2 regions of the Streptomyces sp. SCSIO ZS0520 genome follow, and region 2 is predicted to be linked to the other one. Evidence: riboswitches for the same ligand, from Rfam matches in the RefSeq annotation. Region 2 holds a riboswitch; the other holds the start of a gene.
The links. A riboswitch is a leader RNA that binds a small molecule or an ion and turns the genes downstream of it on or off. The one in region 2 is predicted to bind S-adenosylmethionine.
Positions count from the first base shown of each region.

Region 1: another riboswitch for S-adenosylmethionine. It lies ahead of thrC (threonine synthase); the one in region 2 lies ahead of MID12_RS25670 (aminotransferase class V-fold PLP-dependent enzyme).

Region 1 covers NZ_CP092644.1:4,656,897-4,663,894, forward strand. The annotation lists gene MID12_RS18375 (trehalose-6-phosphate synthase) at 1-1,352, opposite strand, end outside; gene MID12_RS18380 (glucosyl-3-phosphoglycerate synthase) at 1,481-2,470, opposite strand; SAM riboswitch class I at 2,711-2,883, shown strand; gene thrC (threonine synthase) at 2,901-4,184, shown strand; gene MID12_RS18390 (MoaD/ThiS family protein) at 4,220-4,498, shown strand; gene MID12_RS18395 (cold-shock protein) at 4,939-5,145, shown strand; gene groL (chaperonin GroEL) at 5,513-6,998, shown strand, end outside.
Region 2 covers NZ_CP092644.1:6,357,763-6,364,760, reverse strand. The annotation lists gene MID12_RS25685 (hypothetical protein) at 1-167, opposite strand, end outside; gene MID12_RS25680 (rhomboid family intramembrane serine protease) at 339-1,124, shown strand; gene MID12_RS25675 (Lrp/AsnC family transcriptional regulator) at 1,165-1,446, shown strand; gene MID12_RS25670 (aminotransferase class V-fold PLP-dependent enzyme) at 1,501-2,940, opposite strand; SAM riboswitch class IV at 3,168-3,284, opposite strand; gene trpD (anthranilate phosphoribosyltransferase) at 3,509-4,573, opposite strand; gene MID12_RS25660 (cytochrome b) at 4,709-6,361, opposite strand; gene MID12_RS25655 (ubiquinol-cytochrome c reductase iron-sulfur subunit) at 6,358-6,998, opposite strand, start outside.

The DNA.
Region 1 (6,998 bases), 1.7 Mb from region 2:
GCGGCGGCCAGGCGCTCGGCGCGCGCCACGCGGTCCGCCTCCGGCAGGCTCAGCGCCTCGTGCAGGGCCTCGGCGGTGGCGATGACGTCGTAGGGGTTCACGGTGAGCGCGTCCTCGCCCAGCTCCTCGTAGGCGCCGGCCTCCCGGGAGAGCACCAGGGCGCAGCCCTGCTCGGCGAGCACCGGGACCTCCTTGGCGACCAGGTTCATGCCGTCCCGCACCGGGTTGACCAGGGCGACGTCCGCGAGCCGGTAGGCGGCGAGCGAGCGGGAGAAGTCGTCCTTGACGTGCAGCACGACCGGGGTCCAGGTCGGGGTGCCGAACTCGGCGTTGATGTCGGCGGCGACCCTGGCCACCTCGTCGGTGTAGTCGCGGTAGACGGCGAGGTCCTGGCGGGAGGGGTAGGCGAAGGCGAGGTGGACCACGCGCTCGCGCCACTCGGGGCGGGCGGTGAGCAGGTGCCGGTAGGCGAGCAGCCCGCGCACGATGTTCTTGGACAGCTCGGTGCGGTCCACGCGCACGATGGTCCTGCGGTCGGTGCCGCCGATCTGCTCGCGCAGCGCGGCGAGGCGTTCGTCCACGTCCGGGCGGTGCGCCCGCTCGCGCAGGAACTCCGCGTCGGCGCCGAGCCCGTGCACCCCGATCCGGGTGTTGCCGGTGCCGCCGAGCACGCGCTCGGCGCACTCCTCGAAGGCGTCCGCCCAGCGCCGGGTCAGGAAGGCGGCGCGGTCGGCGCCGAGGATCCCGCGCAGCACCTTCTCGGCGATGTCGTCGGGCAGTATCCGGAAGTAGTCCACCGGCGCCCAGGGGGTGTGCGAGAAGTGCCCGATCCGCAGGTCGGGGCGGAGCGCGCGGAGCATCCCGGGGGCCAGGGTCAGGTGGTAGTCCTGGATCAGCACCGCCGCGCCCTCGGCCGCCTCGGCGGCGAGCGCCTCGGCGAAGGACTGGTTGTACGCCTCGTAGGAGGCCCACTGGGTGCGGAAGTCCTCGTCGAAGACCGGCTCCAGCGGGGTCTGGTAGAGCATGTGGTGCACGAACCAGAGCACCGAGTTGGCGATGCCGTTGTACGCCTCGGTGTGCACCTGCGGCGCGATGTCCAGCATCCGGACGCTCTGTCCACCGGTGTCGGCCGGGTCCAGGCGCCCGCCGCTGCGCCGCACCGCCTCCCGGTCGTCCTCGGAGAGCGCCGCGCAGACCCACACCGCGTCGGTGTCCGGTCCGATCGCCGAGAGGCCGGAGACGAGACCGCCGCCGCCGCGCCGGGCGGTGAGCGAGCCGTCCGCCCCCGTCACATACGAGACCGGGCCGCGGTTGGAGGCGACGAGGACCTGGGCACCCTGGGTGGAAGACATGTGCCGAACCTAGCCGCGCCATGTGACAGGCAAACGTCGGGCGGGGGCAGGCGGAGTACCGCCGTGCGCCCCGCCGGACCACCGGGCGCCCCCGTGCACCCCGGCCGCCGCGCCCCGGCCCGGCGGGTTCAGGCCACCCGGCGCGCGGCGTACTCCGCCACCGTGCACATCGGCGGGCGCTCCTCGGTGTCCACCTGGTACGTACGCGGCTCGAAGCCCTCCTCGCCGCGGACGAACTGGGTCAGCTCCGGGCGCAGCAACTGACCGCGGGCCAGGCGCAGTTGGGCGGTGCGGTAGATCGCGGCGGCCATCCGGCCGAGGGCCTGCCCGTCCTGGTGGCGGTGGCGGCGCACCCCGACGTCGACCTGCGCCAGCGCGTCCAGGCCCACCGTGTGCAGGGCGTCCACCAGGAGGCCCAGCTCCACCCCGTACCCGACCGGGAAGGGCAGCTGTTCGAGCAGCGGCCTGCGGACCGCGTACTCGCCGCCGAGCGGCTGCACGAAACCGGCCAGCCGCGGCCAGTGCATGTTCAGCAGCGGGCGCGCCATCAGCTCGGTGACCCGGCCGCCCTGCGGCGCGGCGCTCCCGCCGTCCGTGCCGTCCGTGCCGACCGCGCCGTCCGGGCCGGTGAAGGGGCGGTCGTACATCGCCTTCACGAACTGCACGTCCGGGTCGGTCAGCAGCGGGCCGACGATGCCGGTGACGAAGTCCGCGGAGAAGTCCCGCAGGTCGGCGTCGACGAAGCAGACGATGTCGCCCTCGGTCACCAGGAGGGAGCGCCACAGCACCTCGCCCTTGCCGGGCAGCGCGGGCAGCCGGGGCAGGATCTCGTCGCGGTGCACCACCCGGGCGCCCGCCTCGGCGGCCACCTTGCCGGTGGCGTCGGTGGAGCCGGAGTCGATCACCACGAGTTCGTCGACGAGCGGGGCCGCGGGCCGCATCAGCTCCCGCCGGATCACCGAGACGATCTCGCCGACCGTCTCCTCCTCGTTGAGCGCGGGCAGCACCACGCTGACCCGGGCGCCCGGGGCGCGCTTGGCCGCGGTCAGCCGGGACAGCGGACGCTCGGACACCGACCAGGAGCGCCTGGCCAGCCACGTCTCGACCTCATCGAGCACCGTTGCGTGCCCCCTCATTGCCGTGCCGCACACACCTGGGGCGGCGTTCTGGCCCGTCCGGCCGCGGCCCTGGGCCGCCGACGGGTGGGCATGGTGACTTTCATCTCGGGGTTCGGACGACTGTCTCAACTGTCCTGGCCTTCGGTTACAGTCTTGAACAACGCGGATGACCATCGCATGTCGGGGGTCACCGTCCACAAACGCCCAGGGCCGGGTTCCGATCGGCCCCTGGAGCCATACCGCTCATCCAGAGGGGCAGAGGGATACGGCCCGTTGAAGCCCCGGCAACCCTCCAGCCGGTCCTGCCGCGCAAGCGGCGGCTCGCCTCCGTGCACCGCACGGGACCGAGGCCACCGGCTCGGGAAGGTGCCAATTCCGTCTCGTGGCGAAACGCGTCGCGAGGAAGATGAGGAGAGAGGGCCTCGCCACCATGGCTGCGCAGACTGTCGCCACCACCCCCACCGTCGATCTCGGACCGGCCGCCGCGCTGTCCTGCCGCGAGTGCAAGGAACGCTTCCCGCTCGGGCCGATCTTCGCCTGCGAGAGCTGTTTCGGCCCGCTGGAGATCGCCTACGACCTGCCCGCCGGGGACCCCGAGGCCCTGCGCGCCCGCATCGAGGCCGGCCCGAACAGCATCTGGCGCTACGCCCCCCTGCTGCCCGTCCCCGCGGACGTCGCCGGGAAGCCCAGCCTGAACCCGGGCTTCACCAAGCTCGTCAAGGCCGACAACCTCGCCCGCGAACTCGGCGTCACCGGCGGCCTCTACGTCAAGGACGACTCCGGCAACCCGACGCACTCCTTCAAGGACCGCGTCGTCGCCATCGCCGTCGAGGCCGCCCGCGCCTTCGGCTTCACCACCCTGTCCTGCTCCTCCACCGGCAACCTCGCGGGGGCCGTCGGCGCCGCCGCCGCCCGGGCCGGCTTCCGCTCCTGCGTGTTCATCCCGCACGACCTGGAGCAGGGCAAGGTCGTCATGGCCGCGGTCTACGGCGGCGAGCTGGTCGGCATCGAGGGCAACTACGACGACGTCAACCGCTTCTGCTCCGAACTCATCGGCGACCCGCTCGGCGAGGGCTGGGGCTTCGTCAACGTCAATCTGCGCCCGTACTACGGCGAGGGCTCCAAGACCCTGGCGTACGAGATCTGCGAGCAGCTCGGCTGGCGGCTGCCCGACCAGATCGTGGTGCCGATCGCCTCCGGCTCCCAGCTCACCAAGATCGACAAGGGGCTGCAGGAGCTGATCGCGCTCGGGCTCGTCGAGGACCGGCCGTACAAGATCTTCGGTGCCCAGGCCGAGGGCTGCTCGCCGGTCTCGGTGGCCTTCAAGGGCGGCCACGACGTGGTCCGCCCGCAGAAGCCGGACACCATCGCCAAGTCGCTGGCCATCGGCAACCCGGCCGACGGCCCGTACGTGCTCGACATCGCCCGGCGCACCGGCGGCGCCGTGGAGGACGTGGACGACGAGCAGATCGTCGACGCCATCAAGCTGCTCGCGCGCACCGAGGGGATCTTCGCCGAGACCGCGGGCGGGGTCACCGTCGGCGTCACGCGCAAGCTCATCGAGGCGGGGCTGCTCGACCCCGCCCTCAGCACCGTCGTCCTCAACACCGGCGACGGACTGAAGACCCTCGACGCGGTCGCGCCGACCACCGGGCCCACGGCCACCATCCGCCCGAGCCTGGACGCGTTCCGCGACGCGGGCCTGGCCCACTGACGACCCGACGGCACATCGCAGAAAGGCCCGATCCCATGAGCGTGAACGTCCGCATCCCCACCATCCTGCGCACCTACACCGGCGGGCAGGCCGAGGTCGCCGCCGAGGGCGCCACCCTCTCCGAGGTCATCGCCGACCTGGAGCGCAACCACGCCGGCATCGCCGCCCGCGTCCTGGACGACGAGGGCAAGCTGCGCCGCTTCGTCAACGTCTACGTGAACGACGACGACGTCCGCTTCGAGCAGGGCCTGGAGACCGCGACCCCCGACGGCGCCGGCGTCTCGATCATTCCCGCGGTGGCGGGCGGCTGCTGAGCCGCCTGCCGGGCGCCGCGGACCCCCGTAGCGCCCCCGCGTGATCCTTTACTGCCGATTGCCCCCTCCGCGAGCAAAAGCGGAGGGGGCAATTCTGCAGGGTTGAAAGGAGTAGAGTTGGGGAACCGCGTCTCTCGTTTGTGCCACGTGCATATGTGTTCTCGCCGGTGAGGTAGCAAGAAGTGGTCAACATGGCCTCGCCCTTTGCCGCGTTGGCCCCCTTTTGTCAGGCCCGGCTTGCCCTGAAGTCGGGCATTTCTCCTTCCTTTTCCGTTCGGCGGTCCCGATATTTCTCGTCCGATTGCCCTGTTGCACAGGGCAGTTGGGCGGATACATTCAGCCGCGGTCGGCGCGTTACGCACCCGGGATTCGGGGGCGAGGTCTGACCCGGGTCCGCGAAGTGCGGGCTTGCGCAAGGGCCAGTAATAGGGGAGTTAGGCATGGCTCAGGGCACCGTCAAGTGGTTCAACGCGGAGAAGGGCTACGGCTTCATCGCGGTCGACGGTGGTGCGGATGTTTTCGTCCACTACAGCGCGATTCAGATGGACGGCTACCGCACCCTGGAAGAGGGTCAGCGAGTCGAGTTCGAGATCTCGCAGGGCCAGAAGGGCCCGCAGGCGGACATGGTCCGTCTCGCGGCCGGCTGAGGCGCCGACACAGCGACATCGAGCGACATCACGTAGGACCTGTGGAGGGTCCGCGCCCGTCAGGGTGCGGGCCCTCCTCCTGTGTTGCCCGCCCGCCGTCCGCGCCGGGGTGCTTCCGGGGGGCCGAGTCGGCCGCGGGCCGGGGCCGTGCGCCTTGCACTCGGAGGGTCAGAGTGCTAATCATTGGCGTTAGCACTCTGAAGGTGAGAGTGACAAAAGCAGGACCGGGTCGGTGAGGCCCGCAGCCGGGTGGGGCAAGGAACCGCCAGGATGTGGGCCGTCCGTCGCGGGCGCCAGCGCGGTCCGAAGTATCCACCCTTCCCCGGGGGTCGACCGGGGGAGACCCCGTCCGGGAGGACCACTTCACATGGCCAAGATCATCGCGTTCGACGAGGAGGCACGGCGCGGCCTCGAGCGCGGCATGAACCAGCTCGCCGACGCCGTCAAGGTGACCCTCGGCCCCAAGGGTCGCAACGTCGTCCTCGAGAAGAAGTGGGGCGCCCCCACGATCACCAACGATGGTGTCTCCATCGCCAAGGAGATCGAGCTCGAGGACCCGTACGAGAAGATCGGCGCCGAGCTGGTCAAGGAGGTCGCGAAGAAGACGGACGACGTCGCCGGTGACGGCACGACGACCGCGACCGTCCTCGCCCAGGCGCTGGTCCGCGAGGGCCTGCGCAACGTCGCCGCGGGTGCCAACCCGATGGCGCTGAAGCGCGGCATCGAGAAGGCCGTGGAGTCCGTCTCCGCCGCCCTGCTCGAGCAGGCCAAGGACGTGGAGACCAAGGAGCAGATCGCCTCCACCGCCTCCATCTCCGCCGCCGACACCCAGATCGGCGAGCTCATCGCCGAGGCCATGGACAAGGTCGGCAAGGAAGGCGTCATCACCGTCGAGGAGTCCCAGACCTTCGGTCTGGAGCTGGAGCTCACCGAGGGTATGCGCTTCGACAAGGGCTACATCTCGGCGTACTTCGCCACCGACATGGAGCGTATGGAGGCGTCCCTGGACGACCCGTACATCCTGATCGCCAACTCCAAGATCGGCAACGTCAAGGACCTGCTGCCGCTCCTGGAGAAGGTCATGCAGTCCGGCAAGCCGCTGCTGATCATCGCCGAGGACGTCGAGGGCGAGGCCCTGTCGACCCTGGTCGTCAACAAGATTCGCGGCACCTTCAAGTCCGTCGCCGTCAAGGCCCCGGGCTTCGGTGACCGCCGCAAGGCCATGCTCGGCGACATCGCCATCCTCACCGGTGGCGAGGTCATCTCCGAGGAGGTCGGCCTCAAGCTGGAGAACGCCGGTCTGGAGCTCCTCGGCCGCGCCCGCAAGGTCGTCATCACCAAGGACGAGACCACCATCGTCGACGGCTCGGGCTCCGCGGACCAGGTCCAGGGCCGCGTGAACCAGATCCGTGCCGAGATCGAGAACAGCGACTCGGACTACGACCGCGAGAAGCTCCAGGAGCGCCTCGCGAAGCTGGCCGGCGGCGTGGCCGTCATCAAGGCCGGCGCCGCCACCGAGGTGGAGCTCAAGGAGCGCAAGCACCGCATCGAGGACGCCGTGCGCAACGCCAAGGCGGCCGTCGAGGAGGGCATCGTCGCCGGTGGTGGCGTGGCCCTGCTCCAGGCCTCCCAGGTCTTCGAGAAGCTGGAGCTGGAGGGCGACGAGGCCACCGGTGCCGCCGCCGTCAAGCTGGCCCTGGAGGCCCCGCTCAAGCAGATCGCGGTCAACGCCGGTCTCGAGGGCGGCGTCGTGGTCGAGAAGGTGCGCAACCTGACCCCGGGGCACGGCCTCAACGCCGCCACGGGCGAGTACGTCGACCTGGTCGCCGAGGGCATCATCGACCCGGCCAAGG
Region 2 (6,998 bases):
TCGATGGTCTCACTGACCACCTCGCGCTCCTCCACCGTGGGCTCACCGGCCAGGTCGAGGTGCACGTACTCCACCACCTTCGAGGACCGCGTGACATCGAAGCGCGTGAGGTTGCCGCACATCGTGCAGCGCCAGCGGGTGGTGGCGGTGGCCAGGGGGACCGTCATCGTGCCTGTCGCTTCCTACGAGTCTTTCCGGACGGCGCGGTCTTCTCCATGGTGCCCCTGCCCGGTGGTGCGTGGCCCCCAAGCCTACGGCCTGCGGCTCGACCGGCGCCCTGCCGTCCACGGCGGCGAGGCGCTCTGCGCGCTTCCCGCCCGGTACGTCATGATCTGTCCATGATCGATCGAGGCAGCGGCCGCGGGGACACGGATGACGGGGGCAGGGGCCGGGGGGTGAGCCGCCTCGGCCGGGCCGTGCCGCACAGCGGCGCCCCGGTGACCCACGGGCTCATCGCCCTGTGCTGCCTGGCCTTCCTGTGCAGCCCGATCGCGGGCCTGTACCCCGGCTACGGCACCGGCGAGCGGCTCGCCACCGCGCAGGAGTCCTTCTTCGCCCGCTGGGGCGTGGTCCCCGCGGAGCTCTTCGCCCCCACCGCCCGGGCCCTGGCCACCCCCGTGACCGCCCTCTTCGTGCACGGCAGCTGGCTGCACCTGCTGGGCAACATGCTCTTCCTGTACGTCTTCGGCGCGATGACCGAGGCCCGGCTGGGCAGGCTGCACTTCCTCGGCTTCTACCTCGGCTCGGGCGCGCTCGCCCTCTTCGGCTACGCCCTCGCCCACTCGGGTTCCGGGCAGCCCCTGGTCGGCGCCTCCGGGGCGATCTCCGCCGTACTCGGCGCCTTCCTCTACCTCTTCCCCCGGGCCCGGGTCACCAGCCTCTTCCCCTTCCTCCTCTTCCTGCCGCTGCGCTTCCCGGCCTGGGTGGTGCTGCCCTTCTGGGTCACCCTCCAGTGGCTGGCGCTCGGCCGGGGCGGCCAGGGCCCCGGGGTCGCCTATCTGGCCCATCTGATCGGCTTCTCGGTCGGCTTCGCCTACGCCTGGCTGCGCTGTCACGGCCGCCCCGCACCCGAGGCGGAGGCGGGGGCGAAGGGGCGGCTGCCCGGTACCGCTCCTCTAGAGTGAGAGCCGCCCCCGCCCGGTCACCCCAGGGAGAACTGCCACCGTGATCACCGCGATCGTGCTCATCAAGACCAGCGTGGACCGGATCCCGGAGATCGCCGAGTCGATCGCCGCGCTGGACAGCGTCAGCGAGGTCTTCTCGGTCACCGGCACCTATGACCTGATCGCCATGGTCCGCGTCCGCTCGCACAACGACCTCGCGGACGTCATCCCCGGCCGGATCAGCAAGATCCCCGGCGTCGAGGGCACCGACACCCACGTCGCCTTCCGCACCTACTCCCAGCACGACCTGGAAGCGGCCTTCGCCATCGGCCTGGACTCCTGAGCCCGGCCGCAGCCGTACGGGCCCGGCCGCAGCCGTACGGGCCCGGCCGCGCCCTCAGGCCTCCGCCGTCGCCGCCGCGCCCCGGTCCCCCGCGCCCCGGTCCGGCACGCAACGGCCGTCCTCCGTGCGGTAGTTCCAGCGGGCGCCGTCGCGGACCAGTTCCCGTACCGCGTCCACGAAGCGGTCCACGTGCTCGTCGGGGGTGCCCGCGCCGAAGCTCACCCGGACCGCGTTCAGGGCGCGTTCGCCGGGGGCCGCCTCGGGGGCGCCGCACTCGCCGGGGGCCTCGTCCTCGGCGCCGAGCAGGGTGCGCAGCAGGGGGTGGGCGCAGAAGAGGCCGTCGCGTACGCCGATGCCGTACTCGGCGGAGAGGGCGGCGGCGAAGTGGGAGCTGTTCCAGCCCTCGACGACGAAGGAGAGCACGCCCACCCGGGGCGCCGCCTCACCGAAGAGGGAGAGCACGCGCACCTCGGGGACGTCCGCGAGCCCGGTGCGGACCTTGTCGATCAGGTGGTTCTCGCGGGCCACCAGGGTCGCGAAGCCCGCCTCGGTGAGCGCCTTGCAGGCGGAGGCGATGGCGTAGGCGCCGATGACATTGGGCGAGCCGGCCTCGTGCCGGGCCGCGGTCAGATGCCACTCCACCTCGACGCCGCCGTCGGCGCGGCGGGCGACCTTGCGGGAGGCGCCGCCGCCCGCGAGGTAGGGCTCGGCCGCGCGCAGCCAGTCGGCGCGGCCGGCGAGCACCCCGGAACCGAAGGGGGCGTACAGCTTGTGCCCGGAGAAGGCCACCCAGTCGACGTCCAGGGCGGCCACGTCCACCGGGTGGTGCGGGGCGAGCTGGGCGGCGTCGAGGACGATCCGGGCGTTGGACTCGTGGGCGACGGCGGCCAGTTCGCGTACCGGCCACAGTTCACCGGTGACATTGGAGGCGCCGGTGACGCAGACCAGGGCCGGAGTCCGGTCGGGCCGGGCGGCGAGGGCCTCGCGCAGGGTGGCGACGGCCTGCTCCGGGGAGCGCGGGGCGTCGAGGTAGTGGACGGTGTGCGCGGTCCAGGGCAGCAGCGAGGCGTGGTGCTCGGTCTCGAAGACGTAGACGTGGCAGCCCTCGGGCAGGGCGGCGGCGAGCAGGTTGAGCGAGTCGGTGGTGGAGCGGGTGAAGACCAGCTGGTCGTCCGGGCGGCAGCCGAGGAACTCGGTGACGGTGGCCCGCGCCTGCTCGAAGAGCTCGGTGGACAGCTGGGAGAGGTATCCGGCGCCCCGGTGCACGCTGCCGTAGTACGGGGCGTAGGCGGCCACATCGTCCCAGACGCGCTGGAGGGCGGGGGCGCTGGCGGCGTAGTCGAGGGCGGCGTAGCCGACGTTTCCGCCGGTGACCAGCGGGACGGTGACCTCGCTGCCGAGGACGGGCAGGGGCTCGCCGACGGAGGTGACCGGGGCGGTGGTGTCGGCGGCGTCGAAGGCGGGGCAGGCGGCGGTGACGGTGTCGGCGGACATGGCGAACTCCCTTGTGAGGCAGGCGAGATCACCGCGCGGGCGAAGATCGCGGCGGCGCGGTGCGAAGGCAGAAGGAGGAGGGGCGGGCCGGGCTGCGGCGGGCACGGGGCCTGATTCCTGGATCTGGGAAAAGGGGGTGTGCACCCGGAGGAAGTCCGGACGACCCCTAGATCATTCGCTTGCTCACGAGAAGCTCTCCTCGACGACCAGGACCCCTGGAAGCGAGGGGTCCGCGCTTGCCGCAGACCTTGCTGTCTGCTGCCTGGTCTTCACCCGGGGCACCCCGCCACGGACGGAGGGTTGCCGGACAGCGGGCCGGGGCCTGTTCGCTGTCACTCATGACCTGCCGAAAAGTATGGTCATCGCCCAGAAAGAACGCAAGTCCGTCCGGATCCCGGGCTCCTGAGACCTCGACCACACCGGTACGGGGCGGGCCTAAGCGGGCGCAGGCCCGGGGGCGGCCCTAAGCGGGCGCGCGTACGGAGGCAGGTGGAGGCAGGCGTGCGTACGGAAGCGGGCGCGCCCCGGGGAGAACCCGGACCGCGCCCGCCGCCGTGCCGCTCGCCGCTCAGGCGTTGCTGACCCGCACCCAGCGCTCCAGGACCCGGCGGGCCGCTCCGGAGTCGATGGACTCGGCGGCGCGGTCGAGACCGCCGCGGATCTGCTCGGTCAGCGGCGCCGTGCTCGGTGAGAGCGCCGCGAGGGCCGCCGCCGAGTTGAGCAGGACGGCATCGCGGACCGGGCCGCGTTCGCCGTCCATCAGGCGCCGGGCCACCTCGGCGTTGTAGGAGGCGTCGGCCCCGCGCAGCGCCTCGACCGGCACCAGCTCGATGCCGACCTCGCGCGGGTCGAAGGACTCCTCGGCGACCGCGCCGTCCCGGACCACCCAGACCCGGGAGGTCGCCGTGGTGGTGAGCTCGTCGAGACCGTCGTCGCCGCGGAAGACCAGCGCGGAGGAGCCGCGGGCGGCCAGCACCCCGGCCATGATCGGCGCCATCCGCGCGTCCGCGACGCCGGTGGCCTGCGCCTTCACCCGGGCCGGATTGGTCAGCGGGCCGAGGAAGTTGAAGGTGGTGCGGATGCCGAGCTCCTTGCGGGCCGCGCCCGCGTGCCGCAGGCCGGGGTGGAATCTGACCGCGAAGCAGAAGGTGATCCCGGCCTCCTCGGCGACCTCGGCGACCCGCTCGGGGCTCAGCTCCAGATTGACGCCGAGCTTCTCCAGTACGTCGGAGGCGCCGCTCGCGGAGGAGGAGGCGCGGTTGCCGTGCTTGACGACCTTCGCCCCGGTGCCGGCCACCACGATCGAGGACATGGTGGAGATGTTGACGGTGTTGGAGCCGTCGCCGCCGGTGCCGACGATGTCCACGGTGGGCCCGGGCACCTCGATGGTCCTGGCGTGCTCGTACATGCCGCGGACCATGCCGGAGAGTTCCTCCACGGTCTCGCCCTTGGCCCGCAGCGCGACGGAGAAGCCGGCGATCTGCGCGTCGGTGGCCTCGCCGCGCATGATCCGGTCCATCGCCCAGGCGGTGGCGTCCGCGCTCTGGTCCTGCCCGTAGAGCAGGGAGTTCAGTACCTCGGGCCAGGAGCGGCCCGCCGTGTCGGTGCCTCCAGCGGGGGTCACAGCGCTCATCTGCCGCTCCTGGGTGTGGGTGGGACCGCGAAATCCGGACGGAGAAGGTCCGGGCCCCACCCTATCCAGCCCGGGGTACGCCGAAGGGCCCCGTCCGTGTCCTGGACGGGGCCCTTCGGGCGTGGCGGGAGGGGATCAGTGGTGGCCGTGGCCGCTGGTGATCTCCTCGTACTCCTGCACGGTCGGCTTGGGGATCTGGTTGCCTTCCGCGTAGTAACCGCGGGAGAGCTTGGCCCGCAGCTTCTCGCCCCGGGTGAGCTTCTTCGCGACGCCGTTGTCGTCGGTCGGCGGGGCGATCGCGGCCGGCTCGTACTGCTCGTGCGCCGTGAGCTTGTGCAGCGCCTCCCGGTCGAGGGGCTCGTGCACCTCGATGAACTCACCGTGCGGCAGGCGCTTGATGATGCCGGACTCGCGTCCGTGCAGCACCTTGTCCCGGTCCCGGCGCTGGAGGCCGAGGCAGATCCGCTTGGTGACCAGGAAGGCGATGACCGGGGCCGCGAAGAACCCGATCCGCACGAACCAGGTGATCGCGTTGATCGACAGATGCAGATGGGTGGCGAAGAGGTCGTTGCCGCCGCCCACGAGCAGCACCATGTAGAGCGTGATCCAGGCGACGCCGAGACCGGTACGGGTCGGGGCGTTGCGCGGGCGGTCCAGGATGTGGTGCTCGCGCTTGTCGCCGGTGATCCAGGCCTCGATGAAGGGATAGACCCCGATCGAGACGAGGACCAGCGGGAAGATCAGCAGCGGGATCAGCACGCCCAGGACGAGCGTGTGGCCCCAGAAGTTGACCTCCCAGCCGGGCATCACCCGGATCAGTCCCTCGGAGAAGCCCATGTACCAGTCGGGCTGGGCACCGGTGGACACCTGGTCGGGGCGGTACGGGCCGATCGCCCAGATCGGGTTGATCGTGGCGATCGCGGCGACGACGGAGATGACGCCGAAGACCAGGAAGAAGAAGCCGCCCGCCTTGGCGGTGTACACCGGCAGGAACGGCATACCGACCACGTTCTTGTTGGTCCGTCCGGGACCGGCCCACTGGGTGTGCTTGTGGTAGAAGACCAGGAACAGGTGGGCCGCGAGCAGGCCCAGCATGATGCCCGGCAGCAGCAGGATGTGGACCGAGTAGAACCGGGCCACGAAGTCCCCGCCGGGGAACTCCCCGCCGAAGAGGAAGAACGACAGGTACGTGCCGACGACCGGCACGGCCAGGATCGCGCCCTCCATGAAGCGGACACCGGTACCGGAGAGCAGGTCGTCCGGCAGCGAGTAGCCGGTGAAGCCGGTGAACATGCCCAGGATGAACAGCAGCCAGCCGAACAGCCAGTTGACCTCGCGCGGCTTGCGGAAGGCGCCGGTGAAGAACACCCGCATCATGTGCACGAACATGCCCGCGAGGAAGACCAGGGCCGCCCAGTGGTGGATCTGCCGGATGAGCAGACCGCCGCGGACGTCGAAGCTGATGTGCATCGTCGAGTTGAAGGCCTCGGACATCAGCTGGCCCTGCATCGGGACGTAGCTGCCGGTGTACTCCACCTCGTTCATCGAGGGGTGGAAGAACAGCGTCAGGTACACACCCGTGAGGATGATGATGACGAAGCTGTACAGGACGATCTCGCCCAGCATGAAGGACCAGTGGTCCGGGAAGATCTTGCGCATATTGGCGCGGGCGAGGCTGTAGATGCCCAGCCGTCCGTCCGTCCAGTCGGCGAAGCGCTCGCCTCCGGAGGCCTTGCCGCGGCTCTTGCCGCCGCTCGGCTCCGGCTTCTCGGTCGTATCAATACTCATCCGCGCTCCCAGAATGCAGGACCGACAGGCTCCGCGAAGTCGCCAAGGGCCTCGAGGTACCCCTCATCATTCACGCCGATCCGCAGTTGCGGAAGAGCGTGTCCGGCCGGGCCGAAGATGACGCGGGCTCCGTCGGCAAGGTCGAAGGTGGACTGGTGGCACGGGCAGAGCGCGTGGTGCGTCTGCTGTTCGTACAGGGAGATCGGGCATCCCACGTGGGTGCAGATCTTCGAGTAGGCCACGATCCCCTCGTGTGACCAGTCCAGTTCGCGCTTGTCCTTGATGTTTTCCGGCTGGAGCCGGACGATCATCAGCGCCGCCTTGGCGATCTCCTTCTGGAAATCGTGGTCGTGCTCCTCCAGGCCCTCGGGCTTGGCGAAGGTCAGCGACCCGACGACGACGTCGGAGGGGCGCAGCGGCTCGTTGGTGTTCATGTTGACGAGCAGCTTGCCCTTTTTCCAGGCGGTGTGCCGGAGGCTGGTCCCGGGCAGCGGACCGAGGTCGCGCAGCAGGACGACGCCGCTGAGCGGCACCAGGGTCAGCGCGCCGAGCATGGTGTTCCGGATGAGCTTGCGGCGGCCGAGCCCCGACTCCTTGGCGCCCTGCACCCAGTCCGCCTTGACCTTGGCGGTGACCT